DNA from 3 places in the Alitiscatomonas aceti genome. Region 1 is predicted to be linked to each of the others. Evidence: predicted binding sites of a transcription regulator. Region 1 holds the regulator's gene; each other region holds the start of a gene.
What was found. The regulator HrcA, encoded in region 1, represses chaperone genes, less so after heat shock. The targets are predictions, from matches to a motif close to TGTTAGCACTCNNNNNNNNNGAGTGCTAACA.

Region 1 (13,018 bases):
CGGCCGTTCTCTTTGTACCGCGGTATCCTGAGTTCTGGAACGATCAGCTGTTGGCGGCGACCACCACCCGGCGGCCCCGCTCCAGGGCAATATAGATATGGCAGTATTCCATGGATGCACAGATCTTGTCGGCCATGGTAATGATCCACGCCTCCCGGTTCTTTGGCACCGGCCCCAGAGGGAACATATGGGAAAGGATCGCGCTTTTCTCGCGCTCGCTGATCCCAAAGACCTCCTGGCTGTTCTTAGCCGCGACTCTGGGATGGTAAAATGCCTGGAAGCCGCCTGTGGGAGGCTTTTCCCTGAAATCATAAAGGCAGAAATCGTGAAGCAGTCCGGCCCTGGCGGCCATTCTTGCATCGCACCCCAGCTTTCTGGCTATATGCCAGGATATATAGGATACATTGATGCTGTGCATCAGTCTGGATGTACTCTGGTGATGGGAAAACGCTCCCAGCTGCATAAATTCCCGCTTTTCCAGGATATCCTTTACTTCCTTTATGTACCCGGGTTCGATCTGTCCGTTAAATGTAAGCTCCATCGGCTGTCACTCGCTTTCTGTAAAGAATGATGGATATTTCCCCTACACTTTTATTATGATAAAGTACCGTGAAAATTTCAAGGCCTTTTCTTTAATTTTTTCTTTCATTTTGAGGTGAATTGCTTATGATCAGGATTTTAAAATTCTTTGGCGTCTCATTTCTGTTCCTGCTGCTCCTTTACATCCTCCTGCTGACCCTGCCCTATGTGGCCCATAAAAAGGTCCCCCAGGAGATCCTGGACCGGATCCGTTCCGCAAAATATTACTCAGAGCTTCCCGGCGCTGAGCGGGCCGCCTACATAGACGACAACACCGACGCCCTCCTCTACCGTCTGAACCTCATTGACCAGGCCGAAAAGGAGATCATCTTCTCCACCTTCGATTTTAACGTGGATGAAGCCGGCAAGGACATCATGGCATCTCTCCTTTCCGCAGCAGAACGCGGAGTCCGGATCCGGATGCTGGTGGACGGATTCAGCGGCATGCTGGATGTGAACAACAGCCCATGGTTCGAGGCCATGGCTTCCCATGAAAATATCGAGCTGAAGATCTATAATCCCATCCATTTTTATGCACCGTGGAAAATGCAGGCCAGACTCCATGACAAATATCTGATCATCGACGACCAGATGTATCTTTTAGGCGGCAGGAATACCTTTAACCTGTTCCTGGGAGACTATACGCCGGTGAAAAACATCGACCGGGAGCTGTTCATCTATGAGACCGTCGGGGACCCGGAGGCCTCCATCCATCAGTTAAAGCAGTATTTCCAGTCCGTCTGGGAGCTGCCCGATGCGAAGCTGTATACGAAAATGGGCGACTGGGAAAAATCCCAGGAATGCATCCAGTGGCTCACCGCCCACGCTGACGCCCTGAAGTCCTCTTATCCGTCCGCCTATGAGCCCTGGGATTATGAAGCCCTCACCATGGAGACCAACCGGATCACCCTCCTTCACAACCCCATCAATGCCTCCAATAAGGAGCCCTGGATGTGGGAAACCGTCTGCCACCTCATGGGGACCGGAAAGGAGATCACGGTCTACACGCCCTACATCATCTGCGGAAAGGAAATGTACGCAGACCTTACGGCCCTGTGTAAGAAAACAGACCTAGTGGAGATCATCACCAACGATGTGGCCAGCGGCGCCAATCCCTGGGGCTGCACCGACTATCTGAACCAGAAAAAGAAGATCTGGGCCACCGGCGTCCGTGTCTACGAATATCTGGGAGAACATTCCAGCCATTCCAAGGCCGTCCTCATCGACGACCGCATGAGCATCGTCGGCTCCTATAATATGGATATGCGGAGCACCTACCAGGATACAGAGCTGATGCTGGCTGTGGATTCCCCGGAATTAAACGCCGTCATCCGCAAAGAAGCGGAGGTCAACAAGACGTACAGCCGGTACATGACGCCGGAGGGGACGTACATCAACGGCGAAAACTATGTGCCCCGGGAAATGAGTGCAGGTAAAAAACTCTTTTACGGCGTGCTCCGGGTCCTGATCATGCCCTTCCGGAGATTCCTGTAAAAGAACGTGCTGAAAACATGTCCTCCCTGATGCGCATTTCCGGGACCAGCCCATAAAGAAGCCCGATTGCGGGCTTCTCCGCCTGCGGCGGGCCGCTTCTGCGGCATAATTCCCTTCCGCCGCATGGCGATCCCCGCGGAACGTTTTTATGTCATAGGACGCACTTTCCTATGACATAAAAAAACGCTTAAGCAGATACCATTTCTCTGCTTAAGCGTTTTTCGTTTTTACATGGATCCTATTCCACCAGCTTCTCCAGCTCCTTCACATATTCCGTTCCGTCGGAGGTCTTGTGGCCCGCCTTGGAGGCGTAAAGCCCCACGGCAGCCTGGGATTTTTTAATGGGCTGCATGGTCCCGGCCCCGGCCACGCAGCCGCCGGGACAGGCCATTCCCTCCAGAAGATACCCGTTATATTTTCCAGCCTTGGCCATGGCCAGGAGCTTTCTGCATTCCTTAAGGCCCTCGGCGTTGGCTACCTTGATCTCCTTATCGGGATACCGTTCCTTGATCACATTGACCACCGATTTTGCCACGCCTCCGGCCACGGCAAAATTGCGGCCGTCTGCGGAAGCGTCGTTGACGCCGTCGGGATCCTCCTCCATGTTCTCAATATCCACATGGCGGGCATCAAAGATCCCTGCCATCTCCTCAAAGGTCAGCACGAAATCCACCTCGCTGCGGACGCTGCGGCGCATGGCCTCCAGCTTTTTGGCCGCACACGGTCCGATGAATACCACCTTTGCCTTCTCATGCTGCTTTTTAATGAGTCTGGCAGTCAGGGTCATGGGCGTTAAGGCCATGGAAACGCAGTCTGCGTATTCCGGGAACAGCTTCTTTGCCATCACAGACCAGGCCGGGCAGCAGGAGGTTGCCATAAAGGGGATATGCTCCGGCACCTCTTTTATAAAGTCCTCGGCCTCCTGGACCGCGCAGAGGTCTGCCCCGATGGCAACCTCGAATACATCGGCAAAGCCCAGCTGCTTCATGGCCGCCCGCAGCTTTCCGGGCGTCACCTTGGGGCCGAACTGTCCCACAAAGGCAGGAGCCACAGCGGCGTATACCCGCTCTCCTGTCTGGATGGCGCGGATCACCTGGAAGATCTGGGACTTGTCCGCAATGGCTCCAAAGGGACAGTTCACCAGGCACATGCCGCAGGAAACGCATTTGTCATAGTCGATATCTGCTTTTCCGTTCTCGTCTGAGTGGATGGCGTCCATGCCGCAGGCCGCCGCACAGGGACGCTCCTGGATAATGATGGCGTTGTAGGAGCACACCTTTGCACACTGGCCGCATTTAATGCACTTCTCCGGATCGATCCTGGATTTCCCGTTGGTCCGGTCCAGGCTCACCGCATCCTTGGGGCAAACCTCCACACAAGGGTGGGCCAGGCAGCCCTGGCAGCCGTCGGTCACCATGACCCTTTTTTCTGCACACGCATTGCAGGCAAATTTGATCACATTGATCAGCGGCGGCGTATAATACGTTTCCGGCCGGTCTGCCGCCTCGATCCCATCGGACACAGGGGCCGGGTCTCCCGCCCCGCGGTAGGGAAGTCCCATGGCCAGGCGCAGCCGTTCTCCTACGATGGCTCTTTCTAAAAACACGTCATTGCGGAAGTTTCCAACCTCCCCGGGGATGATCTTATATGGAAGCTCCTCGATCCTTTTGTCAATGGGCCACTCGGTATGGTAGGCCATACGGGCCGCCTCGCGGAAGATCCTGTGGCGGATCTCCTGGATCCTGGTCTCAACACCTCTCATCGAATTATTCCTCCTGTGATTTTTTGCAGTCGTCTCTGTTTTGTGAAAAAGATAACATATCCCAGCTGTAACTTCAAGTTTTTAATCGCATACAATCCGCTTTTTCTTTTCCAGAAGCCCCGGTTCCTTCCATTTATGATTTTGCCCCATTTCTGCCGCAGGACTGCCGCAGCCTGCACCTTTTCTATTGCAGATGGACCTGGTAATATATTCCTATCCGGAGCAGTCCTGCGGGAAAGAAGCCCGCCTGTGGGCTTTTCCGTCTGCGGCGGGCCGTTTCTGCATTAAACTTCTCTTCCGCCGCGTGGCGGTCCCTGCAAAACATTTTTTTGTTACGGGATGTGCTTTCCTATGGAATAAAAGCTCCGGTCCCACACTGAAAAGAAAGGATATGATGCACAATGAAAAAATGTATGAAGCTGGCGGTCACGACCGTTGTTATGGGATGCCTTCTGTCCTTCCCGGCCTTTGCGGCAGAAACAAGGGCGGAATATAAAGAGGCCGTAACTCCCATCCGGGAGGAATTAAAGGCCCTGGAGGAGGAGATGGACGCTGTCCGCACCGAAAATAAGGCCCTGTCGGCCCGTTTCAGCGAGATCCGGCAGATCCGTAAGGAGACCGGGGAGCTGATTGTTTCCAAAGATACCTGGAAAAAAGCCCGGGAACTGAAGGCCAGGATCCGTGAGGTCCGTTCTTCCATGGACAGTCTCTCCATAAAATCCCTGCGGACCCAGGCCAGGGCCGCTGTAAAGGAAAAAGATTTTGACGCAGCCTTAAAGGCCATGGGCGAAGCCATGGAACAGAAGCAGGACCGCCTGGATTCTCTCAAAGAGATCAACGCCATCTGGAAGCAGATCGATGATCTGCTGGAAGCTGAAGAATAATTTTTTCCATTAAAAAGGAGCTGCAAAACGGAGGAAGTGATCCGCAGATCCCCCGTTTGCAGCTCTCTGGCTATTTTTCATCCTTCTATTTTCCTGTATAACATTCCATATCTCCCGATGTGGTGGTGAACTGGATCCTGGAAAGGTTCTTTCCGCTTTCCCTGCCGTTTCCTCTGTCCACGATCCCACTGGCACCCATTTTCTCCCATTCCAGCTGCCCGTCAAAATCTGTCTCCAGACCGCCGCTGACCCACTGGGCCTCGAACTTAAACCGGGGATCCTCTGCTTTTTCCACAAGGATCTCTCCAGACACGCTTTCCATGGAAATATCTCCCAGGGCCTCTCCGATCGTCATCTTCCCGGATACGGTGGAAAGCTCTGCGCCTGCCGCTGCCTTCTCAATGCTCAGATCCCCGGATACACTCTCTCCCTCCACTGCTCCTCTGATCGTTCCTCCATCCAGATCGCCGGATACTGTGGCGACCTCCAGGCTCTCTCCCTCAAATCTCGGAATCCGTATGTTTCCCGATACCGTATTGATCTCCAGCTCTCCCCGGAAATCCTCTGGGATCTGGATCCTGGCGGAAACCGGGAGCCTTTTCTTTTCCTCGTCTTCAAACCTCAGTCCTGTCAGTCCTAAGACGATCGTTCCCTTTGATCCATCTGGATCATCGTTGACGATCTCCACCCGGCCTCCGCCAGAAGACACCCTGGTCTGATGGATCTCTTCCCACGGGACCACGTACTCCTCCTCCAGAAGGATCTCCTCGGAATCTGTCACCTCCACGTTCAGATCGATCAGTATATAGGAGATCTGGATGTCCTCTGCCTCGTCCATAGGGATCTGACGTTTAAGGATCCCGCCATCGCCGAGCTTTGTCCATCTCCATCCATCGGGAGTATCTCCAGGGTCAGCTCCTGCGCCAGAACCAGTCTCCTCCGTACCCGGCTTTTCTGTTCCAGGACCGCTCTCTCCTATTTCTGGCTGTCCTACACCGGGGCCAGCCTCTCCTATCCCCGGTTCCTCCATGCCAGGGCCAGTCTCTCCCGTCTCCTTCCGGTCTTCAAAATGATTTTCCCCGTCCAGACGTCCCGATGCCTCAAGGGTCTCTTCTCCTCCTTTATGGCCCCTGTCCACCCTGGCTGCCACCATACCGGTGCCCAGAAGAAACAGCAGGCCTCCAAGGGCAGCTCCCAGAACCAGGATCTTCACCGTATGGTCTTTTTTCTTTTCTGGTCTTTCTCCCGCCATTACAGGCTCTCCCTTTCCGCCGCCGTTTTCCTTGTTTTCCTCTTCAAAAAGCGAGCGGATGTCGCCCATGGCATTGATGGTACAGTCGAAGGCGTCCTGCTCCCCGTACCCCTCTGCCCGCAGATCATCGTACCTTTCCTCCATATTTCCAATGATCTCTTCCTTTAAATCCACCACATTTCTGGTTTTCGGGATATCCCTTACCATATCTTCCACATATTTTCTCAGTTTTTCTTTCATGCTGTGCCCTCCCCGTCATCGTCCAGCAGCCGGTCGATCAGCTCCTTTGCCTCCTCCCAGTCCCTCCGGTTGGAAGCGTAGGTTTCTCTCCCTTTTTCTGTGATCGAGTAATATCTTCGCCTGGCTCCAGTGGTCTCGTCTCCCCAATACGTCCGGATACAGCCCGCCTGCTCCAGCCGTTTAAACGCTGAATACAGGGTCGCTTCTTTCAGCTCGTACCTCCGGTCCGTCCGGGCCAGGATCTCCTTGTTGATCTTGTAGCCATAGCTGTCCTGCTTCAGCAGCAGGGACAGGATGATCGTTTCTGTGTGTCCCCGTAAAATATCCGATGTGATCGACACGCTCCCACCACCTTTCCTTAGTTTCATTATGCAATATAATACCTCGTCTGTCAATGTATATTTGATTATTTAGTATTATGTTTGCCGCAGATATCCAGCCGCCCTGCGCCTCCCGCGCCCGTTCCAGGCTCCCGCCCCATGTTTCCTTTCAGATCACCGCCGTCTGCGAAAACCGGGATCCTTCCGGTCCCATATTCCCCCCTCCCCTATTTTTGAAAATATTGGGCAAAAATGTACGTTTTTTCCCACAGTGCCCAAAAATCTCACGGAAATCCTGGGATTTTCACCGGATTTCACTGGATTTCTCCTATGGATTGGGCATATTTCTCTTTTTTCTCTGTATATACCCAAAAATCTCCGAAATTTTGGGCATAGCAGAAAAAAGTCCCTGTCTATGCCCAAAAAGGGGCTTACACTTCTGCCTGTTCCCGTTTATAATGATCGGACAGGGCTTCTCCGCCTGCGGCGGGCCGCTTCTGCGGACAAATTTCCTTCCGCTGTATAGCGATCCCCGCGGAGCGTTTTTTATGTCATAGGATGCACTTTCCTATGACATTAGCCGCGAAGGCCTGGATATGCTCTGTACCAAACGCCATATAGATCCGGCCAGGAGCCGGAAGACTTTTGCAAAAGCAGGGAGGCCTTTCCATGAACTTTGATGAGCTGTTTACAAAATGGAAATCCGAATATTCGTTTAACGCTTTTATCCGGGACGGGATTGTTGATCCCGCTCACTATGACAGGCCGCACATTTTATTTATTCTCCGCGATATGAACTGCCGGCACGAGCGGGACCTGTGTGCGGATCTCCGCAGAGATGGAAGCGGATGGAGAACATGGAACAACATCGGCAGATGGACAAAAGCACTGCTGGACGGTGACGGGGAGTATCCGTGGGATATGTCCTCCCCCAGCCGCGCGGCACAGCTAAGGCGCGTTGCTGTTATGAATCTGAAGAAGGAGGGCGGCGGCAGCCGCGCCTCTGGAAGCCAGCTTCTGGATGCGGTGCAGATGCAGCATGGAAAGATCCTGGAAGAGATCTGTTTGTGTGATCCAGGCATGATCATCTGCTGCGGTCTGGCCAGTTCCGGGATCAAAGGAAATGCTGCCCTGCTTAAAGATCATGTATTGCCAGTTTCAACGGAATGGGCATCCTTCCGGTCCAGGACCTTTGACCGGGACTGGCAGTATTATTTTACTGAGATCAATAAAAAACAGATCCCTGTCATCAGCTTCTGCCATCCACAGGTCACAAATCTCAATGGCAGCAGAGGGCATGAAAAGCTATTTATTCCATTATTCCAGGATATGCTCTATATAAAAGAACTTTTTTTGAAAAACACTGCGGGAAGCGAATAAAAAAGCTGCTGCAAAAATTTTGCAGCAGCTCCCGGATCATCCTGTTTTATTTTCCAAAAAGTCCCCGCTTCTTCTTTCCGCCTTCCGGCGCAATGCCGTTCATGGCGTCGTCGAAGCGCCGCAGGGCCTCCTTCTGCTCTTCATTGAGCTTTTCAGGCACTGTGATCACCAGGGTCACAAAATGATCTCCACGGATATTCTTATTCCTTAAGGACGGAACGCCCTTTCCTCTGAGCCGTACCTTGGTATCGGTCTGGGTGCCAGGCTTTACCTCATACTCCACTTCCCCGTCCACGGTCTTGATACGGATCGGGCCGCCCAGTGCCGCTGTTACAAAGGAAATGGGCACGGTGGAGAAGATGGTGGTTTCCTGCCGTTTGAAGATCGGGTGCTTGGATACAGTCACCTCCACCAGAAGGTCTCCCCGGTCACCGCCGTTGATCCCCGGCTCTCCCTTTCCGGCGATCCGGATGCTCTGTCCGTTGTCGATACCTGCCGGGATCGTCACCTGGATCTTCTTTCTGCTGGAAATATATCCGCTGCCATAGCAGTCCGGGCATTTCTCCTTTATGATCTTGCCGGATCCCTGACAATCCGGACATGTCTGCACGTTCTGTACCTGTCCAAAGAAGGACTGCTGGGTATAAACGATCTTTCCTTTCCCGTTACACTTGGGGCAGGTCACCGGAGAGGTTCCCGGCTTTGCACCCGTTCCATGGCATTTGGGGCATTCATCCTTCAGGTTTAATTCAATCTCCTTCTGACAGCCAAATACCGCCTCCTCGAAGGTGATCCGGACACCGGTCCTTAAATTCGCTCCGCGCATGGGCCCGTTGCTGCGCCCCCTGCTCCTGCCGCCGCCGAAGAAATCGCCGAAAATATCGCCGAAAATATCGCCCATGTCTGCGCCGCTGAAATCAAAGCCTCCAAAGCCTCCGGCCCCGCCGGCGCCTCCGTCAAAGGCCGCATGGCCAAACTGGTCGTACTGTCTTCTTTTTTCCGGATCGCTGAGCACGCTGTATGCCTCGGAAGCCTCCTTGAACTTAGCCTCCGCCTCTTTATCTCCCGGATTGGCATCGGGATGGTACTTCTTCGCCAGAACTCTGTATGCCTTCTTTAACGCCGCATCATCTGCATCTTTCGGCACGCCAAGGACTTCATAATAATCTCTCTTGCTCTCTGCCATTTCAAGTCTTACCTTTCAAACTCTATATAGTGGGAAAGGGGTTAGGCGGAATGCCGCCTAATCCCCATACCTTCGATTTATACGCTTCGCAGCTTTTATTATTAGACTTCCTTGTAATCTCCGTCTACCACATCATCGCCGTAGCCTGCCTGGCCTGCGTCCTGGGGTCCTGCCTGGGAACCTGCTCCCTGGGCTCCGCCAGCCGCCTGGGCCTGCTCATAAACCTTTGTGAAGAGCTGCTGTGCGCTCTGCATCAGTTTTTCTTTTGCGGCCTTGATGTCTTCCACCTGGGCGTCTGTCATCTGATCGATGGGCGCACGGTTTACAGCCTCTTTCAGTGTATTTAAGTCTGCCTCAACGGCTGCCTTATCGTTGGCATCGATCTTATCGCCTACCTCTTCCAGGGCCTTTTCGGTCTGGAATACCATGGAATCTGCATCGTTCCTTGTGTCGATGGCCTCTTTCTTCTTCTTATCCTGGGCCTCGAACTCGGCTGCCTCCTTCACGGCCTTCTCAATATCTGCGTCAGACATGTTGGAGCCGGAGGTAATGGTGATGTGCTGCTCTTTGCCTGTTCCCTTATCCATAGCGGATACGTTTACGATGCCGTTGGCGTCGATATCAAAGGTAACCTCGATCTGCGGAACGCCTCTTCTGGCCGGAAGGATGCCGTCCAGACGGAACTGGCCCAGAGTCTTATTGTCTCTTGCAAACTGTCTCTCACCCTGTACCACATGGATATCAACGGCAGTCTGGTTATCGGCTGCAGTGGAGAAGATCTGGCTCTTCTTGGTGGGGATCGTGGTGTTTCTCTCGATCAGCTTTGTGGCAACGCCGCCCATGGTCTCGATGGACAGGGAAAGCGGTGTTACATCCAGAAGGAGGATATCGCCTGCGCCTGCATCGCCGCCTAATTTACCGCCCTGGATCGCTGCTCCGATGGCAACGCACTCATCCGGGTTCAGGGTCTTGCTGGGCTCTTTGCCTGTCAGCTGTTTTACCTTCTCCTGTGCGGCTAACATACGGGTGGAGCCACCTACCAGGAGGACCTTGGAAAGCTCAGATGCAGAAAGTCCGGCATCCTTCAGGGCATTCTGTACCGGGATCGCAGTTCTCTCCACCAGATCGCTGGTCAGCTCGTCAAATTTCGCTCTTGTCAGGTTCATATCCAGATGCTTCGGTCCCTCTGCGTTGGCTGTGATGAACGGAAGGTTGATGTTGGTGGTGGTGGCTGTGGACAGCTCCTTCTTTGCCTTCTCAGCAGCCTCTTTTAATCTCTGGAGAGCCATCTTGTCGCCGGACAGGTCGATGCCCTCTGCCTTCTTGAACTCGTCGATCATCCACTGGGTCACACGGTTGTCGAAGTCATCGCCGCCGAGACGGGTATCGCCGTTGGTAGCCAGAACCTCGATGACGCCGTCACCGATCTCAATGATGGAAACATCGAAGGTACCGCCGCCTAAGTCATATACCATGATCTTCTGCTCTTTTTCATTATCAAGGCCATAAGCCAGGGCTGCGGCTGTGGGCTCGTTGATGATACGCTTTACTTCCAGGCCTGCGATCTTACCTGCATCCTTGGTAGCCTGACGCTGAGCATCGTTAAAGTAAGCCGGAACGGTAATAACTGCCTCTGTCACCTTCTCGCCCAGATAGCTTTCTGCGTCTGCTTTCAGCTTCTGGAGGATCATTGCGGAGATCTCCTGGGGAGTATATTTCTTTCCGTCGATGTCTACCTTATAATCTGTACCCATGTGTCTCTTAATGGAGGAGATGGTGCGGTCTGCGTTGGTCACGGCCTGACGTTTTGCCGGCTCACCTACCAGTCTTTCTCCATTTTTTGTAAATGCCACGATGGACGGTGTGGTCCTGATTCCTTCTGTATTGGCGATAACGGTCGGTTTACCGCCTTCCATAACTGCTACACAGCTGTTTGTTGTACCTAAGTCAATACCAATAATCTTGCTCATAGTGATTTCCTCCTGAATTTATAAACAATGATAAATTACTTCCAGTTAGTTGGCAACCTGCACCATGCTGTGGCGTACCACAGTATCCCGGTACATATATCCCTTTAACAGCTCCGATGCCACCACGTTCTCTCCCAGGGATTCGTCGTCCACATGCATCACTGCATTATGGAAATTGGGATCAAACGGCTTGCCCACAGCTTCGATGGGCTTTACGCCCATGTCGTCCAGGGTCTTCATAAGCTGCTTATATATTTTCTCCATTCCTTCGGCAAAGGGCGTTTCCTTCGCATCCTCGGGAACGGTGGCAAGGCCTCGCTCAAAATTATCCACCACAGGAAGGATCTTCTCGATCACATCCCTGGCTCCGATCTCATACATAGCGGACTTTTCTTTATCCGTCCGCTTCCTGTAATTGTCAAACTCTGCCATGGACCGCTTTAACTGATCTGTCAGCTCCTCGATCTGGCTATCTCTCGGGTCCTTCTTCTTTCCAAAAAGCCCCTTTTTCTCTTTCTTTTCTTCTTTTCCATTTTCCGGAGCAGCTTCTCCGTCTGCGCTGGCCCCTGCCGGCCCAGCCGCGTTTTCAGCTGTGTTTTCAGCTCCCGCTCCGTTTTCGGGAATATTTTCTGCTTCTGCCTCTCCTGGAGCTTTCTTTTCCAGTTCCTTCTCTTCCACTTGACTCGACACCTTTCATTTCTATTTACTGCTGCTTATTAAATGTTTCATTCAGCTGGGTCACCAGAGTCCTTAGGGTCCCGACGACCTTTTCATAGTCCATCCTCTTGGGTCCGATGATCCCGATGGTTCCCCTAAGGCCGTCTCCCAGCACATAGTTGGCAGTGACCACGCTGCAGTCCTTCATGGTCTTCACCGGCGTTTCATCTCCGATATAAACCTGGATCTGGGAATCCGATGCCGACGGCGCCTGGCTTTCATCAAACAGTCCCTTTAAAAGTTCCTTTTGCTCCAGGGTACTGATCAGCTTGCTGGCATTTTCCGTATCGGAGAGCTCCGGATACTTGAAAATATTTGTAGCTCCGCTGGTATAAATCTGAAGATCCTCCGCCTGGGAGCCAATGGCCTCAGAGACCTCGTTGAGGACAAATTCCACCACCTGTCTGTGGATCCCCGCCTGCTCCTTGAGCCTTGCGATCACTCCCAGGTTGATCTCCTGGATCGTAAGCCCGTTGAGACTGTTGTTCAAAAGGATATTTAAGTTTAATATCTCTTCATTGGAAAGCTCTTCATCCAAAGTCACAAAGGAATTCCGGATGATATTTCCTTCCACCACCACCACGATCAGAAGCTTGTTGGCCTCTACTCTCGAAAGCTGGATGAACTTCAGCTTCGTCTGGTGGTAATTGGGACCGCTGACCATGGTCGCATAGTTGGTATTGCTGGCCAGGATCTGGGCCATCTGCTTCAGTAAAAGCTCCACCCGGTCCACCCGCTGGATCATCATGTCCTGCATGGCGTTTACCTGGCTGTCCTTTTCCTGGATGATCTGGTCCACATAGAACCGGTATCCCTTATCAGAGGGGATCCGTCCTGCCGATGTATGGGGCTGGATAATGTATCCCAGCTCCTCCAGATCCGACATCTCGTTCCTTATGGTAGCGGAGCTCAACTTAAGACCAGAATATTTGGAGATCGTTCTGGAGCCCACCGGCTCTCCTGTCTCTAAATACGTCTGGATTATGGCTTTCAAAATCTTCTCTTTTCTTTCGTCCAGCTCCACATTTTCACCCTCTTTTTGTTTTATTAGCACTCTTTATCTATGAGTGCTAACATTTACAGTTGTTACTATATTACTTAAGTCCCCGTTTGTCAAGATATTTTTTCATTTTTCATTGCATTGATGCATTTTTATCATTTCTTCCGATGCGGGAGCCGGAACGGAGAAACCTTCTAATGAAAGGATCTGAAACAGCTGTTTCGGCAGAAACCT
Region 2 (13,018 bases), on a different contig from region 1:
TTCAGGAGAACACCGGCTTTGAGATCGATGTGACCAGAGCTGAGCTCATGGAGGGCCCGGATCCGGAGATCATCCGCCTGATCCGTGAGGAGATCGATCCCGGCCAGGCATTCATCAAGGTTCCGAAGGAAAATAAATAAGCAACAGTGAATGATGTCCCGGAAGGAGAGGGCGGCAGCGCCTTCTCCTCTGGAACACGATATATGAGGAGGAAGAAAAATGGGATATTTTTCCATGCCGAAATATTTCCAGGATATGCCCGTTGTTGGTAAGCCGTTAGTGAATGCCAACGCAGAAAACGAGGCAGAGCTTAAAGAGATCGAGAAGAATATCCATGACAAGGTAGAAGAGATCCTTGCCAAGGGTATCACCACAGAGGAAAAATTAAACGAGCGCGGCCAGCTTTCCGCCATGCAGCGTATCAACGCTCTGGTAGACGAGGGAACCTTCTGCCCGTTAAACAGCCTCTTTAACCCCAACGACAACAAGATGGGTTCCACCAACATCATCAACGGCCTTGGCCGCGTAAACGGCAAATGGGTCTATGTGATCGCATCCGATAACAAGAAAATGGCTGGAACCTGGGAGCCGGGCCAGGCTGAGAACCTGATCCGCTGCTCCGACGCTGCCAAGATGATGAACCTTCCGCTGATCTACTTATTAAACTGCGCGGGCGTTGACTTCCCGTTCCAGGATCAGGTATATCCCAACCGCCGCGGCGGCGGTACTCCGTTCTTCAGAAATGCTGAGTTAAACCAGTTAGGTATTCCGGTGATCGTAGGTATCTACGGAACGAACCCGGCTGGCGGCGGATACCACAGCATTTCCCCGACGATCCTGATCGCCCACAGCCAGGCCAACATGGCAGTCGGCGGAGCAGGCATCCTTTCCGGTATGAATCCCAAGGGGTATATCGATAAGGAAGCCGCTGATCAGATCGTGGCTGCCCAGATCGAGAATGCCAAGAACAAGGTTCCGGCTCCGGGCTCTGTTCCGGTCCACTATGACGAGACCGGCTTCTTCCGTGAGGTTTACGAGAACGATTACGGCGTGATCGAGGGAATCAAGAAATATATCAGCTACCTTCCGGCTTACAACTTAGAGTTCTTCCGGGTAGATGACCAGAAGGCTCCGCTGCTTCCGGCAGAGGACCTTTACAGCATCATCCCGTTAAACGGAAAGCGTCCGTATGATATTTACGACGTGATCGGCCGTCTCTTCGACGGTTCCCAGTTATACGAGTACAAGAAGGGCTATGGTCCGGAGATGGTGACCGGTCTTGCCAAGGTCAATGGTCTTTTAGTAGGCGTCATCGCCAACGTACAGGGACTTTTAATGAACTATCCGGAGTATAAGCAGAACTCCGTAGGCGTAGGCGGAAAGTTATACCGTCAGGGCCTGATCAAAATGAACGAGTTCGTGACCCTCTGTGCCCGTGACCGGATCCCGCTGATCTGGCTGCAGGATACCACAGGTATCGATGTAGGCGACGATGCAGAGAAGGCAGAGCTTCTGGGCCTTGGCCAGTCTCTGATCTACTCCATCGAGAACTCCGGTCTTCCGTCCTTAGAGGTTACGCTCCGTAAGGCCAGCGCTGCTGCCCACTATGTACTGGGCGGACCCCAGGGCAACAACACCAACGTTTACTCCATCGGTACCGCTGCCTGCGAATACTATGTAATGCCGGGCGAGACCGCTGCCAACGCAATGTACTCCAGAAAGCTTGTGAAGGCAAGCAAGGCTGGCGAGGATATGCAGCCCATCATCGACAAGATGAACGATATGATCCAGCTGTATCATGAAAAATCCCGTCCGGAATACTGTGCGAAGGTCGGCATGGTAGACGAGATCGTTGACATGACAGAGCTTCGTCCGTATATCCAGGCATTCACCGAGGCTGTTTACCAGAATCCGAAGAGCATCTGCCCGATGCACCAGATGGTAACACCCCGTGCGATCCGCGAGTGGAACGACGCGCATAAGGCCTGATCCTGACTGAAGGCGTGAATTCTGATCCAGACCGGGGGCTCCCCGGTCTGGATAATGTTGTATCAAAGGATATATGATTTTGGCTTGTCCTTTAGGGTGCCTTGTGCTATACTGGGACAGGAAAAAACAAAAAATTCATTGATACAGAAGAAAACCCGGAGGTTCGTATGAGTGCAGTTTATACACTGGGGATCGATGTGGGTTCCACAGCGTCCAAATGTATTATTTTAAAAGATGGCAAAGAGATCGTGGCAAAATCCCTGATCGATGTGGGGGCTGGTACCAGCGGCCCGCAGCGCGCCATCGACGCCGTGCTGGAGGCAGCCGGCATGACAAGAGACCAGATGGCCTACGTTCTGGCCACGGGCTATGGCCGCAATTCCTTAATGGGTCTTGCAGATAAGCAGATGAGTGAGCTTTCCTGCCATGCGCGGGGGGCTTCTTTCCTGTTCCCGGAGGCCCATACGGTCATCGATATCGGGGGCCAGGACGTAAAGGTTCTCCGGATCGAGAACGGGACCATGACCAACTTCCAGATGAATGACAAGTGTGCAGCCGGAACCGGCCGTTTCTTAGATGTTATGGCCAGGGTCCTGGAGGTGCGCGTGGAGGATCTGGGAGATCTGGGTGCCCAGTCGAAGAAGCATGTGGGCATCAGCTCCACATGTACCGTATTTGCAGAGAGCGAGGTCATCAGCCAGCTCTCCATGGGTACGGATAAATGCGATATCATCAACGGCATCCATCACTCCGTGGCTGGCCGTGTGGCTGGCCTTGCCCACCGGATCGGCGTGGTAAAGGACCTTGTGATGACCGGAGGTGTAGCTCAGAACAGAGGCGTTGTATCTGCGCTGGAAGAGGAGCTGGGGTGTCCGATCCTCACTTCTCCGCTGACCCAGTATAACGGCGCTTTGGGTGCCGCCCTGTTCGCATGGCAGGCAGCGACCCGCTAAACGGTAAGACAACGGGCCAGAGGGACATGAGCCATGTCTGTCTGGCTGCCGTCGTTTATACATTCAATGAGGAGGATGAATAATTATGGCTAAAAAGCAGGTTAGTCCCGGCGTTCTTGCCCTTCGTAAGGTTGTGGATGACGTTCACAAGGACGCGCGTGAGGCAAAAAAAAGAGGCGAGTTAGTGGGATGGTCTTCTTCCAAATTCCCGTGTGAGCTCGCAGCAGCATTTGACCTGAATGTTATGTATCCCGAGAACCAGGCCGCTGGTATCGCAGCAAACCGCTACGGCGAGATGATGTGCCAGGCAGCCGAGGATCTGGGCTATGACAACGATATCTGTGGATACGCACGTATCAGCCTTGCTTATGCGGCTGGCGTCCGCGTTGCCCGTAAATTTGATCCGGAGACCGGTGAGTATATCATCGATCCGTCCACTGGAAAGCCCTTAAAGGATGAGAACGGCAACGTGGTCATCGACGAGGCCACTGGAAAGCCGAAAAAGGATCCGAAGACCCAGACTCCGTACCTGGAGCTTGTAAATATCCTGGAGCTTGAAAAGCTGCCGGATGGACCGGACAAGAAGCGCCGCATCGAGGCCATCTCTCCCATCCGTCAGATGCAGATCCCGCAGCCGGATTTCGTTCTCTGCTGCAACAACATCTGTAACTGTATGACAAAATGGTATGAGAACATTGCCCGTATGTGCAACGTTCCGCTGATCATGATCGACATCCCGTACAATAACACCGTAGATGTTCATGACTCCAACGTGAAGTATGTCCGCGCCCAGTTCGATAAGGCCATCAAGCAGTTAGAAGAGCTGACAGGAAAGAAATTCGACGAGAAGAAATTTGAGAAGGCCTGTGAGAACGCAAACCATACTGCGAAGGCATGGTTAAAGGTTTGTGACTACTTACAGTACAAACCGGCTCCATACTCTGGATTTGACCTGTTCAACCATATGGCTGACGTTGTAACAGCCCGTGCAAGAGTTGAGGCCGCCGAGGCATTTGAGCTTTTAGCCTCCGACCTGGAAGAGACCATCAAGAAGGGCGAGACCACCACGCCGTTCCCGGAGAAATACCGTGTAATGTTCGAGGGTATCCCCTGCTGGCCCAAGCTTCCGGCACTGTTCAAACCGTTAAAGGAGCATGGCGTCAACGTAACAGCCGTTGTTTACGCTCCGGCCTTCGGTTTCGTTTACAACAATATGGACGAGATGGCACGCGCTTACTATAAGGCTCCCAACTCTGTCTGCATCGAGCAGGGCGTTGACTGGCGTGAGGGCATCTGCCGCGACAACAAGGTTGACGGCGTTCTGGTACACTACAATAGAAGCTGTAAGCCGTGGAGCGGCTATATGGCAGAGATGCAGCGCCGCTTTACAAAGGATCTCGGCGTTCCGACTGCCGGCTTCGACGGCGACCAGGCTGACCCGCGTAACTTCAACGCCGCCCAGTACGAGACCCGCGTTCAGGGCCTTGTGGAGGCCATGGAGGCAAACATGCAGGAAAAGGAGGCTAAATAGACCATGAGTATCAACGCATTATTAGATGAATTTAAGGTAAAAGCAGCTACTCCCAAGCAGCAGCTGGCTGAATATAAGGCTCAGGGTAAAAAGGTCATCGGCGTTCTGCCGTACTATGCTCCGGAGGAGCTTGTTTACGCAGCCGGTATGGTTCCCATGGGGATCTGGGGTTCCAATAACAAGACCATCAGCCGCGCAAAAGAATACTGTGCGACCTTCTACTGCACCATCGCCCAGCTGGCGCTGGAAATGCTCTTAGACGGGACCATGGATGACCTGGACGGCATCATCACCCCCACCATCTGCGATACGCTCCGTCCCATGAGCCAGAACTTCCGTGTATCCATGGGAGATAAGATGGCAGTTATCTTCTTAGCCCATCCCCAGAACCGCTTTGAGGATTTCGGCCTCCAGTTCTGCATCGACCAGTACAACCATGTAAAGGAAGAGCTGGAGAAGGTATGCGGCCATGAGATCACTGCCGACGCCATCAGGGATGCCATCAAGGTCTACAATAAGAGCCGTGCAGCCCGCCGCGCATTTGTAAAGCTGGCCAACGACCATTGTGATGTGATCACACCCACCAAGCGTTCTGCAGTATTAAAGGCATTCTACTTTATGGAGAAGCCGGCATACACAGAAATGCTGGAGGAATTAAATAAAGAGCTGGAGGCTCTTCCGGTATGCGACTGGAAGGGAACCAAGGTGGTCACCTCCGGTATCATCTGCGATAATCCGAAGCTTCTGGCTGCATTTGAAGAGAACAATGTTGCCATCGCTGCCGATGACGTTGCCCATGAGAGCCGTTCCTTCAACACAGATGTTCCGGAGGATGAGGAATGTCCGATGATGGCTCTGGCAAAACAGTTTGCCAACATCGACCATGACGTTCTTCTTTACGATCCCCAGTCTGAGAAGAACCGCCGCGGCGAGTTCGTTGCCGATCTTGTTAAGAAGAGCGGCGCTCAGGGCCTTGTACTGTTCATGCAGCAGTTCTGCGATCCGGAGGAGATGGAGTATCCGTACTTAAAGAAAGCCCTGGACGATGCAAAGATCCCGCACATCAAACTGGGCATCGACCAGCAGATGCGCGACTTCGGCCAGGCCCAGACTGCGATCCAGGCCTTTGCAGATGTGCTTGAGATGAGCAAATAATAAAAAATGATTTCCGGTCCGCCGACCGGTTTGTGTCGTAACGGTGCTGTAACAATATGAAAGGTTCCGGCAGAGATGGCAAAGGCTGTTTCTGCCGGGGCCTTTTTTGCTTTACGGATCGCAGGTTTTCTGATAAGATAGTCCAAGAAGAAAGAAAAGGGGAGGAGATTATGTTTCTGACAGGTACGAAAAAGATGCTGGGAGACCGGATCTTTTTACAGAAGGCCGTACGCATCGCCCTTCCAGTGGCCATGCAGGGAATGCTGAATACGATCGTAAACCTGGTGGATACCATGATGATCGGGACGCTGGGAGAAACGACCATCGCGGCGGTGGGCCTGGCAAATAAGGTGTTTTTTGTATTTTCACTCCTTGTATTCGGGATCGTCAGCGGGAGCGGAGTCCTGGCGGCCCAGTACTGGGGCAATAATGATGTGAAAAACATAAGAAAGGTGCTGGGACTGGCACTTATGCTGGCACTGGCTGGCGCAGCGGCCTTTATGATCCCGGCCATGGTGTGCCCGGAGCTGGTGATGCGGATCTTCACGGTCAGCCCGGAGACCATACGCATCGGCAGCGCATATCTGGTGGTGGCAGCCATATCCTATCCGTTTACGGCTTTCACCAACGTTTATGTGGCCATGCTCCGGGCCGTGGGCCAGGTGAAGCTTCCAGTGTTCACAAGCTGCCTGGCGATCATCGTGAATATCGTTTTGAATTTTCTGCTGATCTTTCCGGCGCGCACCGTCACAGCCGCAGGACAGGAAATCTTCATTTACGGCGCAGGTCTCGGAGTTGTGGGTGCAGCCCTGGCAACGCTGATCGCCAGGATCGTGGAAGCGGCGGTGCTGGTCCTTGTGGTTTATATACGGAAATTCCCCATTGCCTGCCGTATCCGGGAGATGTTCGGGTATACAAAGGCGTTTATCCGCCAGTTTGTCAGCACCTGCGCCCCGGTCATTGCCAATGAGTTCATGTGGGGGCTGGGCGTGACCATGTATTCCCTGGCCTATGGACGGATGGGCGATAACGCAGTGGCGGCCGTCACCATCGCCATGACGATCCAGGATATCGTATTCGTTCTGTTCCAGGGACTGAGCGCCGCCACAGCGGTGATCCTGGGGAACGAGATGGGAGCCGGCCATCTGGAACGGGCAGAGGAGTATGCGACCAATTTCTTTCGGCTGCTGTTCCTTCTGTCGGCGGCCGGAATGGTGATCGTGCTGATGATCCGGGGACCGATCCTGTCCATTTACCAGATCTCTCCGGAGGTGAAGGAGGACGCGGCCAGATGTCTCCTTACATTCGCCCTGTTCCTGCCGGCAAAGATGTACAATCTGATCTGTATCGTAGGCGTTTTGCGGAGCGGCGGCGATACAAAGATGTGCCTGTTCCTGGATACCAGCGGCGTCTGGTGCATTGGGATCCCCCTGGCGTTTCTGGGCGGGCTTGTGTTCCATTTCCCGATCTATGTGGTCTACGGCATGGTCATGCTGGAGGAGGTCTATAAGTCGGCGCTGGGATACTGGAGATACCGTCAGAAGAAGTGGCTGAGGAATCTGGCGGCGGAGATTTAAATAAGAAAAGAAAGAGGGAGTGTTTCCTGGGCATCAGAACCGATGACCGGAAGCGCTCCCTTCTGGATTTATAAGGACTCAGGCCCTGGAACTGAACAGGGGAGAGTATCCGATGTCCCTGGAAAGATCAGCAGCAAATTTCTGCACATATTCCAGCTGGACCTTTAAAAGCTCTTCGCTGTTTAAGCGGATCGTGGGGGCGATGATGCCGATGGATCCGGCCAGCTCACCCTCTGAGTTGAAGACAGGGGCTCCGATGCCCACGGCGTCGTTGACGTATTCTCCGTAGGTGATGGCGTAACCGGACTGACGGATCCTTTTTAATTCGTCACGGAGATCGCCGGCATCCACCCGGGGGAAGGCGTGATCGTGTTCAATGATTTTTTTCACATATTCCTCAATAAAGGAGGGAGACTGGTAGGCCAGGAGCACCTTGCGGATGGCTCCGCAGTGGAGATACATCTCATAGCCAAATTCCTCCACCACCTTTATGTGGTTGGGACCGTCCACCTTTTCGATCACAAGACCCTTGTTGCCTACGGGGATCACCAGATAAGAATCCTCCTCGGTCCTGGCAGAAAGAGCGGACAGGAGAGGATGGGCGGCATCCTGTAAACGGATCCCGCTGGCAGCGGCTTTTCCCAGGGGGATCAGCGCAGGCCCCAGACGGTATGTATGTGACCGCTCGTCGCGGATCACATATTTTTTTTCACAGAAGGTCTGGAGGATCCGGTGCACAGTGCTGGGAGGCAGATCGATGGCCTCCGCCAGTTCCGCAATGGAATAGCTGCGGTTCCTTTCCTTCAGTACCTCCAGGATCTCAATGGAGCGTAGAAGGCTCTGGATCATTTTCCGGCACCGTCCGTATCTTCTTCCACAGTGGCTGATTCTGCCGGAACCGGAGAAGCGGCTTCCTTTACGGCCTCAGCGGGTTCTTCCTGGGGAGCAGTTTCGGGGGCCGGTTCTGCGTCTTTCGGTCCCTCAGCGTTTTTTTCTTCCCCGGCCTTGCACTTTCCGGGTTCCAGCGTAATATACGTGCGCTCTTTGGCGGCGTCACAGGAAGAAGTTCCCTTTCCTGTTTCCCCAGAGGACGTTTCCTCGTCTTCGTAATCATGGAAATCTTTGTCCAGCTCATCATTGAAAGATTTATACTTCAAATAATAGGAAATACCTGCGGCAGCTGCACCGATGGCAGCCCCAAGAGCGATGAGCAGACCTGTTTTTTTCTTGGACATAGTTCATTCTCCTTTCAACCGGCATGAACGTAAACCGATATAGATTAATAATAAGCCATATTCCAGGAAAAAGGAAGGGATATTTGTAAAGAAAATGAAAAAATCCCAAAAAAATTCCATAAAATTAGCACTCGACCCTTGACAGTGCTAATAATGCGTGCTATAACATTACTTGTGAAAAGGAACAGAGATTTTGAAATGTTCTGGAATTTCAACCAATAGAAAAACATAAAGACAGAAATGGCAAGGAGGAGTCAGTAATGAAATTAGTACCATTATTTGACAGGGTTGTTTTAAAACAGTTAGTTGCAGAAGAAACGACAAAGTCCGGTATCGTGCTTCCGGGTCAGGCAAAAGAGAAACCGCAGCAGGCAGAAGTCATTGCCGTTGGACCGGGCGGAGTTGTGGACGGCAAGGAAGTTACCATGCAGGTAAAGGTTGGAGACCAGGTAATCTTCTCTAAGTACTCCGGAACTGAGGTTAAGACGGACGACGCAGAATACATCATCGTAAAACAGAACGATATTCTTGCTGTTATTGAATAAGCAGCGGCGGGAGACCGTAAGGCTGCGGCTGCTCCGGTCTGGCCGGAGCGTATATAAATTTGGAGGTAATTGAATCATGGCTAAGGAAATTAAATATGGCGTAGATGCCAGAAAAGCTCTGGAAGCTGGCGTAAATAAACTTGCTGATACCGTCCGCGTGACATTAGGGCCCAAAGGAAGAAACGTGGTCCTGGATAAATCCTTCGGAACACCGCTGATCACCAACGACGGCGTGACCATCGCAAAAGAGATCGAGCTGGAAGACGCTTTTGAAAACATGGGCGCACAGATCTTAAAAGAAGTTGCCACAAAGACAAACGACGTTGCCGGTGACGGTACTACCACCGCAACCGTTCTGGCCCAGGCAATGATCAATGAGGGAATGAAGAACCTGGCAGCAGGCGCAAACCCCATTATCTTAAGAAAAGGAATGAAGAAGGCCACCGACGAGGCTGTAAAGGCCATCGCTGAGATGAGCCAGCCCATCAGCGGCAAGGCACAGATCGCAAGGGTCGCAGCAATCTCCGCTTCCAGCGATGAAGTAGGCGAGATGGTTGCAGACGCCATGGAAAAAGTGACCGGAGACGGCGTGATCACCATCGAAGAGTCCAAGACCATGAAGACCGAGCTGGATCTGGTAGAAGGAATGCAGTTTGACAGAGGCTATATTTCCGCATATATGTGCACAGATATGGAGAAAATGGAAGCCGTTCTGGATGATCCCTACATCCTGATCACAGACAAGAAGATCTCCAACATCAACGATATCCTTCCGTTACTGGAGCAGATCGTGAAGACTGGCGCAAAGCTTCTGATCATTGCTGAGGATATCGAGGGCGAGGCTCTTACGACCTTGATCGTAAATAAATTAAGAGGAACCTTCAGCGTAGTGGGTGTAAAGGCACCGGGCTACGGCGACAGAAGAAAAGAAATGTTAAAGGATATCGCGATCCTCACAGGCGGCACTGTGATCTCCGAGGAGCTGGGTCTTGACCTTAAGGATGCGACCATGGAAGAGCTGGGCCGTGCGAAATCCGTTAAAGTACAGAAAGAGAACACCATCATCGTTGACGGCCTTGGCGATAAGGAAGAGATCGCCAACCGCATCGGCCAGATCAAGGGTCAGATCGAGGAGACAAAGTCTGACTTTGACAGAGAAAAGCTTCAGGAGAGACTTGCAAAGCTTTCCGGCGGCGTAGCAGTGATCCGTGTGGGCGCTGCCACAGAGACAGAAATGAAGGAAGCAAAGCTCCGTATGGAAGATGCCCTGGCAGCTACAAAGGCAGCCGTTGAAGAGGGCATCATCGCAGGCGGCGGATCTGCCTACGTTCATGCAGCAGAGAAAGTGGCTGCTGTGGTAAGCGGTCTGGAAGGTGATGAGAAGACTGGCGGAAACATCATCTTAAAGGCACTGGAGGCTCCCTTATACCATATCGTTGCCAATGCAGGCCTGGAGGGCTCCGTGATCGTCAACAAGGTAAAAGAGATGGCCACAGGCATGGGCTTTGACGCATACAAAGAAGAGTATGTTGATATGGTAGAAGCAGGGATCCTGGATCCTGCAAAGGTTACAAGAAGCGCATTACAGAACGCTACCAGCGTAGCTTCCACGCTCCTTACGACCGAATCCGTAGTAGCGAACATTAAGGAAGAAACTCCCGCCATGCCCGCCGGCGCCGGCGGAATGGGCGGAATGATGTAGTCCGCGTAAAGCATTGCAAAAAAGGCTGCAGAAACCGGCTCTGGCAAGCTTGCTTGCCAGAGGAGGCTTCGGCGGCCTTTTTTATGAGGCGCACGCCTCTATGAGCAATTTGACAGTCAGTGTCTGATCGGGAAACCAGTTCCACAGCCCAGTCAAATTGCGAATAGCAATGCTTTATCCGCCGGTACTGTTCCGGATTCCATCCTGGCAAGCCTGCTTGCCAGAGGAGGCTTCGGCGGCCTTTTTTATGAGGCGCACGCCTGGCCCTCACCCCTTTTCCATGGCCAGCCTGCTGTTCTGATACTCCCCGGACCAGGTCACGTCCCTGGCGCACCATTCCGGCGGCGTAAAGGCCACGGCGTCCTCCTCCGAGGCAAATTCCACTTCCGCCAGTATGAGGCCCTGGTATGCCCCCTCAAACACATCCAGCTCAAAGGTCAGATCCGGCCGTCCCTCCACCGGGAGCAGGTACCGCTTTTTCGTAAGGACCTGTCCGTCGGCCTTCTTTAAAAGATGCAGATAGGCCTTTTCATCCAGCGGCAGGTTATACTCCTCCCGGGCCATCAGTCCCCTGGACTTATAGGTCAGATAAAAGGAATCATTCTCCCGCCGGACCCGCACCACAGGCTCCGTGCAGAGATAAGCCTGCTCGATCATGCGGAACGGCCGGGCCTCATAGCCTTCGGGCGGGACTGTCACAAGAAATTTACGTTCGATCTCCATAGGGCTGTCTCCTTTCCATTGGATGCCGGGAACAGGGAACGCCTGCGCCGGCACCTTCCCGCCTATTATAACACAGGATATGGCGCTGGCCCTAGGATAAGTTTTCTGTAATATAAGAAAAATGTAATAACATTCAGGGCAGAAAGATGATATAATCAAATTACAGGGAAAATAATTTTTACGAAATAAAGAAAAACGGAGGAAATGCTTATGTGGACAAGGGCAGAGCTGAAAGAAAGAGCCAAGGCGTGTCTGCGGAAATATTACTGGGCGGCCTTTGCGGTGAGTCTGGTATTCTCTCTGATCAGCGGCATCGGAAGCCCGGCTACCCAGCCGGCAGACAGCGGGTACGAAGACGATTACTATGAGGACTACGGCTTTGTGGAGGGCCTGGGAGACGATCTTCCGGCAGTGGTAGGAAAGATCCCTGCTGTGATCGAGAATGTCCCGGTGGGACCGGGAGTGGTCCAGACCGGCCGGATGATATACGGAGTGATGGCAGGAGTCATGATCGTATTACTGATCCTGGCCCTGGTCCTGGGGATCTTTGTGACCCCGGTCATCGCGGTTGGTCATAACCGGTACTATATGGAAAGCCGTTTAAAGGGCCAGACGGCGGGCTTTGGAAAGCTTTTATGGGGCTTTTCCCGCCATTACCTGAATATCGTGCTGACCATGTTCCTGCGGGATCTGATCATTGTCGGCGGAACGTTTTTATGCGTGCTACCGGGACTCTATTTTGCCTACTGTTACTACATGGTGCCTTATATCCTGGCGGAAAACCCGGAAATGAAGCCCATGGAGGCCCTGCGGCTTTCCAAGCAGATGATGGAGGGCCATAAAATGAACACATGGCTGCTGGAAATGTCCTTTTTCGGATGGATGTTCCTGGGAGCCATGGCCTGCGGCGTGGGAACCTTCTTCGTGCTCCCGTATTACTACGCCACCTTTGCGGAGCTGTACACAGTGCTCCGGGCGCCTTACGGCGGGGAGTTAAACGGCTTCGGATATCCGGAGGTGGTACCCACAGGCAGCTTTGGCGGAACGTATGTAAACCAGGCAGACAGCGCCGGAAACGGCCAGTACGGCGGTTACGGCCAGACACAGGGAGGTGCAGACTATGTCGATCATCCACAAGGGAGGTATGGATCCGGCGGAATTTGCGGGCAGGACCATGTACCGTGTAATGGAAACGAAGCAGATGCAGAAGGAAGCAGAGTATTCGGTGGAGGACAGAGTGAAGGAGCGTCCGGCTGGACCGAAGCTTCGGGACAGGGTGCGGAGCATCCTGCAGAAGATCAGAGGGACGAGAGCATAAAGCGGTCCGAGGGCGGCCCGGGACGGGGCTACTACTTAAACGGCGTGTTCCATCCCTACTCAGAGGAGGAAGATAACTAATGGCAAAGGTTTATGCATTCCTGGCAGATGGAATGGAGGAAGTGGAATGCCTGGGCGTGTGCGACGTACTGGCCCGGGCCGGCGTGGAGGTAAAGCTGGTGTCTGTCATGGGAAGACGCCAGGTGACCGGTTCCCATGGGTTCACGGTCACAGCCGACGCGCTGTTTGAAGAGATCACCGACGATGCCGACGTGCTGTTCCTGCCCGGCG
Region 3 (3,430 bases), on a different contig from region 1:
CAATGGAGAGAAAAGGATTAGGAAAGCGTATCAATGAGGTACGAAAAGACCGGGGCTTTACCGCAGACAAGCTCTCGGAATTATGCAATATCAACGCAACGTATCTTCGCCAGATTGAGGGCGGTGTGAAAATGCCCAGTCTGCCGGTATTCATAGATATTTGTAACTCCCTGCGGATTTCCCCTGATTATCTGCTTCAAGATGAATTGGAAGAAAACGAAATCAGCAAAATCAAGGAGCTGGAAGCACTCTGGAAAGACGTGTCGCCCAGCAAACAGGAGCTTGCCGTTGCTATGATAAAAGCGGTGTTGGAGCATAATGAACAGTAGGACAGCCAGCCGGTTCCGGCTGGCTGAATTGTTTTTTGTTTAAATGATATAGAAAAGCCCAGAACGGGCAACTTCACAGCTTCCCGCTCCGGGCAATATCCTTTTATTCTATGTTAAGAGGTGCCGTTATCCCTCGATGGCAATGTATTTCTTTTTTTCAGCTTCCGGTTCTTTCGCTTCTTCTTTTGGAATGTTAATCTTCAATACCCCGCTTTCATATTTTGCATGGATATCGTCCTCTTTCACATTCTCGCCGATGTAGAAAGAACGGCTCATACTGCCTGCATAACGTTCCTGACGTACAAATTTGCCTGTTTCTTTTTCCTTCTCATCCTTGTCAAGGCCCTTTGCGGCGCTGATTACCAGATAGCCGTCCTTCAGTTCCAGAGTAATCTCATCCTTCTTGAAACCAGGCAGGTCAATATCCACCTCATAATGGTCATCGTGCTCCTGCACATCCGTCTTCATCATTTTTGCTGCATGGTGCCCGTATAACTTCCGCTCTGCTTTATCATCAAATGACGGGAACCCCCAAAAATCATCAAAAACATCATCAAATAAGTTTTCACCAAAAACACTAGGTAACATCATAAGTCATCGCTCCTTTTTTAATGTTAAAACCGAATTGTCAATCAGAACCAAGAATACTTGGGAAGAAATCGGAACCTCTCATCTGTTCCGTTTCCCTTTCCTTTGTTCTATCTGTGTTATAGCGCGCTTGTTAGCATTTGTCAATGGTGAGTGCTAATTTTTTTGTGAACTTTTTGTGTCCTCTTAAAAAGCGAATCATAACCATTTTTTCTTTTTGAATTTCCAAATTAACGCTGCGACTGTCACAATGCTCACCAGAATTACCAATGGATATCCATATTTCCATTTGAGTTCCGGTATATGTGAAAAATTCATCCCGTACCACCCTGCCAGAAGCGAAAGCGGGAGAAATATTACTGTCACCACTGTAAAAATTTTCATCAGATCATTCTGCTCAATCGCCAGCTGGGATTGATATGCTTCCCGGAGCTGGGACACCATTTCCTGCAAATTCTTAACGGCACTCAGGTAACGGTCCGTTCTATTCCTCAAAGTCATCAATCTGCGGACTCCGTCTTCGCTAAATAGTTGGTTGTCATTCACGGTCATTTCATCAAAAATGAAATTAAGCTGCTCATAGTAGCGTTTCAGGCGCAACAGTTCCTGCCTCCATGCAGTAATGTATTTCAAATAGGATGCCTTGTCGCCGGACAGCACCTTGTCTTCATTATTGCTGATTTCTTCCTCAAGATTATTCAAAAAATCCATGTCTCCTTTCAGCAGTAACGAAAAAAAATGGTAGAAAAGCCGCTCATTTGTTGCTCCTTCTTCCCCTGTCATCGTATGCAGAATCATATTTGCTTTTTCTTCTGCCTCAGAGGTTTCACAAAATACCAGCAAATCCTTTCCGTCCAGATATAAGAGCATCTTAAAATCCTCTTTTTTTTCACTCTGAACATCGTACCAGTCAAATGCAAGGATATCGCAGTCCTTAAAACACTCAAAACTGTCCGTAATCTGTTCATCAATATACCGAAGAATCTTTTTATCCATATAAGGAGCAGCTTCATCGGTGTTTGTAAATGAAAATACTTTGTACATTTATCCTCCACGTCCTAACTTTGTTATATTTTCAATGTTGGAATATTGCTATTCTTCAGCAAGGAATTTTCGACTTTTTGATTCTATCTTCTGCTTCACCAGAAGAAGATTTTTCTCGTTCCAGTTCAATCACATCTGAAATATCACAATCCAACGCCCCGCAGATACGAAGCAGGGTTTCCATGCTGATATGCAATCCCTTTCCCATATTGGCAATCTGGTTTGTGGTGAGTCCTGCGGCAAGCCGCAAGTCCTCTTTTCTCATGTTCCGCTCTTTCAATGTATTCCAAAGCGGTTGATAGCTTATGTGCATTTATCGTCCTGCCTTTCTCCCAGTGCTGGGGTTCGTGCTTCCCATTATAGCAGTTTTCTTGCTAACTCGCAATATTTCTTGACGGCTCGCCGGTTCCGTCTGGATTGTGCTTTTCCTTTCCGCTTTTATTTACATCTAATTAGCCATAACCTGCTTAATGCCCTGTGATTTTGCTGATGTGTGATAAAGAAGTAATAGAAGTGTAAAAAATTTTGCCGTTCCTATCCGGCACTTAGCTCTTGTGTCGGATAGGTCGGGCGTTTATTCGGGCAAGTCCACCTTGCCAACAAAAGAATAATAAATCTCAATGTCCTGTCTGCGGGTCTTGTTCTCGTCATAGCTGCACTCATGCACAACGATTTTCTCTACAAACTCCCGCAGCAGAGTAGGGGTAAGTTCTTCAAAGCTGGTATGCCGCCGGACAACATTCATAAACTTTTCTGCGTTCACGGTGGCTTCCTGTGCTTTGGAAAGCTCCGCTTGGATAGCGGCGGCTCTTTCTTTCAGTTCCCGTTGTTCTGCTTCATAGTCTGCCGACAGCTCTGTGAAACGCTCATCTGATATGCGCCCGGTCACGCTATCCTCATACAGCCGCTTGAAGATAGCGGATAACTCGGCTATGCGTTTCTCGGCGGCTTCCAGTTCCTTTTTCTTGGCGGCGTTCCTGCGCTTGCCCCCGTCCTCGTTCTGCTCAATCAAGAGCTTCATAAACCGGGCTTCATGCTTTGCCGCATAGCTGGTCACTTTCCGCAGATTGGAGAGTACACCAGCGGTCAAGAGGTCGGTGCGGATAAAGTGCGCCGTACAGTCATGGGTGCGTTTCTTGTAGTTGCCGCAGATATAACAGTCCTGCTTGCGCTTGTCTGTCTGGTATCGCTGCTGATACATGACGCTGCCGCAGTCCGCACAGAACAGTATGCCGGGGAACAAGCCCACTTCATCATAGCGGTTGGGGCGTTTGCGCTGCTTGCGAAGCTCCTGCACCCGTTCCCATGTTTGGGTGTCTATGATAGGCTCGTGGTGGTTCTCAAAGATTGCCTGCTTATCCTCGTCATTGTAAATAATTTTACTGCACTTGTAGGATGATGTTGTATAAATAAAGTTGACACCTTATTCTCAAAGAATTCATGTATAATAAAGAGAATAAGGAGGAACT

Region 2: a site for HrcA is predicted at 8,563-8,593, ahead of OCV69_RS07445 (co-chaperone GroES). Genes of this name have one in related genera too.
Region 3: a site for HrcA is predicted at 1,049-1,079, ahead of OCV69_RS16025 (Hsp20/alpha crystallin family protein). Genes of this name have one in related genera too.

What each region holds. Positions count from the first base shown of each region.
Region 1 covers NZ_JAOQJF010000021.1:44,914-57,931, forward strand. Annotated here, with positions in the region: gene OCV69_RS10835 (HD domain-containing protein) at 44-541, opposite strand; gene OCV69_RS10840 (phospholipase D family protein) at 667-2,073, shown strand; gene OCV69_RS10845 (4Fe-4S dicluster domain-containing protein) at 2,312-3,835, opposite strand; gene OCV69_RS10850 (hypothetical protein) at 4,237-4,719, shown strand; gene OCV69_RS10855 (DUF4097 family beta strand repeat-containing protein) at 4,805-6,211, opposite strand; gene OCV69_RS10860 (PadR family transcriptional regulator) at 6,208-6,552, opposite strand; gene OCV69_RS10865 (hypothetical protein) at 7,201-7,911, shown strand; gene dnaJ (molecular chaperone DnaJ) at 7,958-9,097, opposite strand; gene dnaK (molecular chaperone DnaK) at 9,199-11,067, opposite strand; gene grpE (nucleotide exchange factor GrpE) at 11,113-11,745, opposite strand; gene hrcA (heat-inducible transcriptional repressor HrcA) at 11,771-12,808, opposite strand; partial or broken gene OCV69_RS10890 (hypothetical protein) at 12,918-13,018, opposite strand, start outside.
Region 2 covers NZ_JAOQJF010000011.1:45,817-58,834, forward strand. Annotated here, with positions in the region: gene gctB (glutaconate CoA-transferase subunit B) at 1-140, shown strand, start outside; gene OCV69_RS07410 (acyl-CoA carboxylase subunit beta) at 220-1,989, shown strand; gene hgdC ((R)-2-hydroxyglutaryl-CoA dehydratase activase HgdC) at 2,157-2,942, shown strand; gene hgdA ((R)-2-hydroxyglutaryl-CoA dehydratase subunit alpha) at 3,028-4,473, shown strand; gene hgdB ((R)-2-hydroxyglutaryl-CoA dehydratase subunit beta) at 4,477-5,628, shown strand; gene OCV69_RS07430 (MATE family efflux transporter) at 5,799-7,205, shown strand; gene OCV69_RS07435 (IclR family transcriptional regulator) at 7,284-8,054, opposite strand; gene OCV69_RS07440 (hypothetical protein) at 8,051-8,440, opposite strand; gene OCV69_RS07445 (co-chaperone GroES) at 8,701-8,985, shown strand; gene groL (chaperonin GroEL) at 9,062-10,687, shown strand; gene OCV69_RS07455 (CYTH domain-containing protein) at 10,955-11,410, opposite strand; gene OCV69_RS07460 (DUF975 family protein) at 11,621-12,808, shown strand; gene OCV69_RS07465 (DJ-1 family glyoxalase III) at 12,808-13,018, shown strand, end outside.
Region 3 covers NZ_JAOQJF010000057.1:15-3,444, reverse strand. Annotated here, with positions in the region: gene OCV69_RS16030 (helix-turn-helix domain-containing protein) at 3-329, shown strand; gene OCV69_RS16025 (Hsp20/alpha crystallin family protein) at 456-920, opposite strand; gene OCV69_RS16020 (magnesium transporter CorA family protein) at 1,116-1,961, opposite strand; gene OCV69_RS16015 (helix-turn-helix domain-containing protein) at 2,017-2,274, opposite strand; partial or broken gene OCV69_RS17195 (Maff2 family mobile element protein) at 2,416-2,499, opposite strand; partial or broken gene OCV69_RS16010 (DUF4368 domain-containing protein) at 2,536-3,381, opposite strand.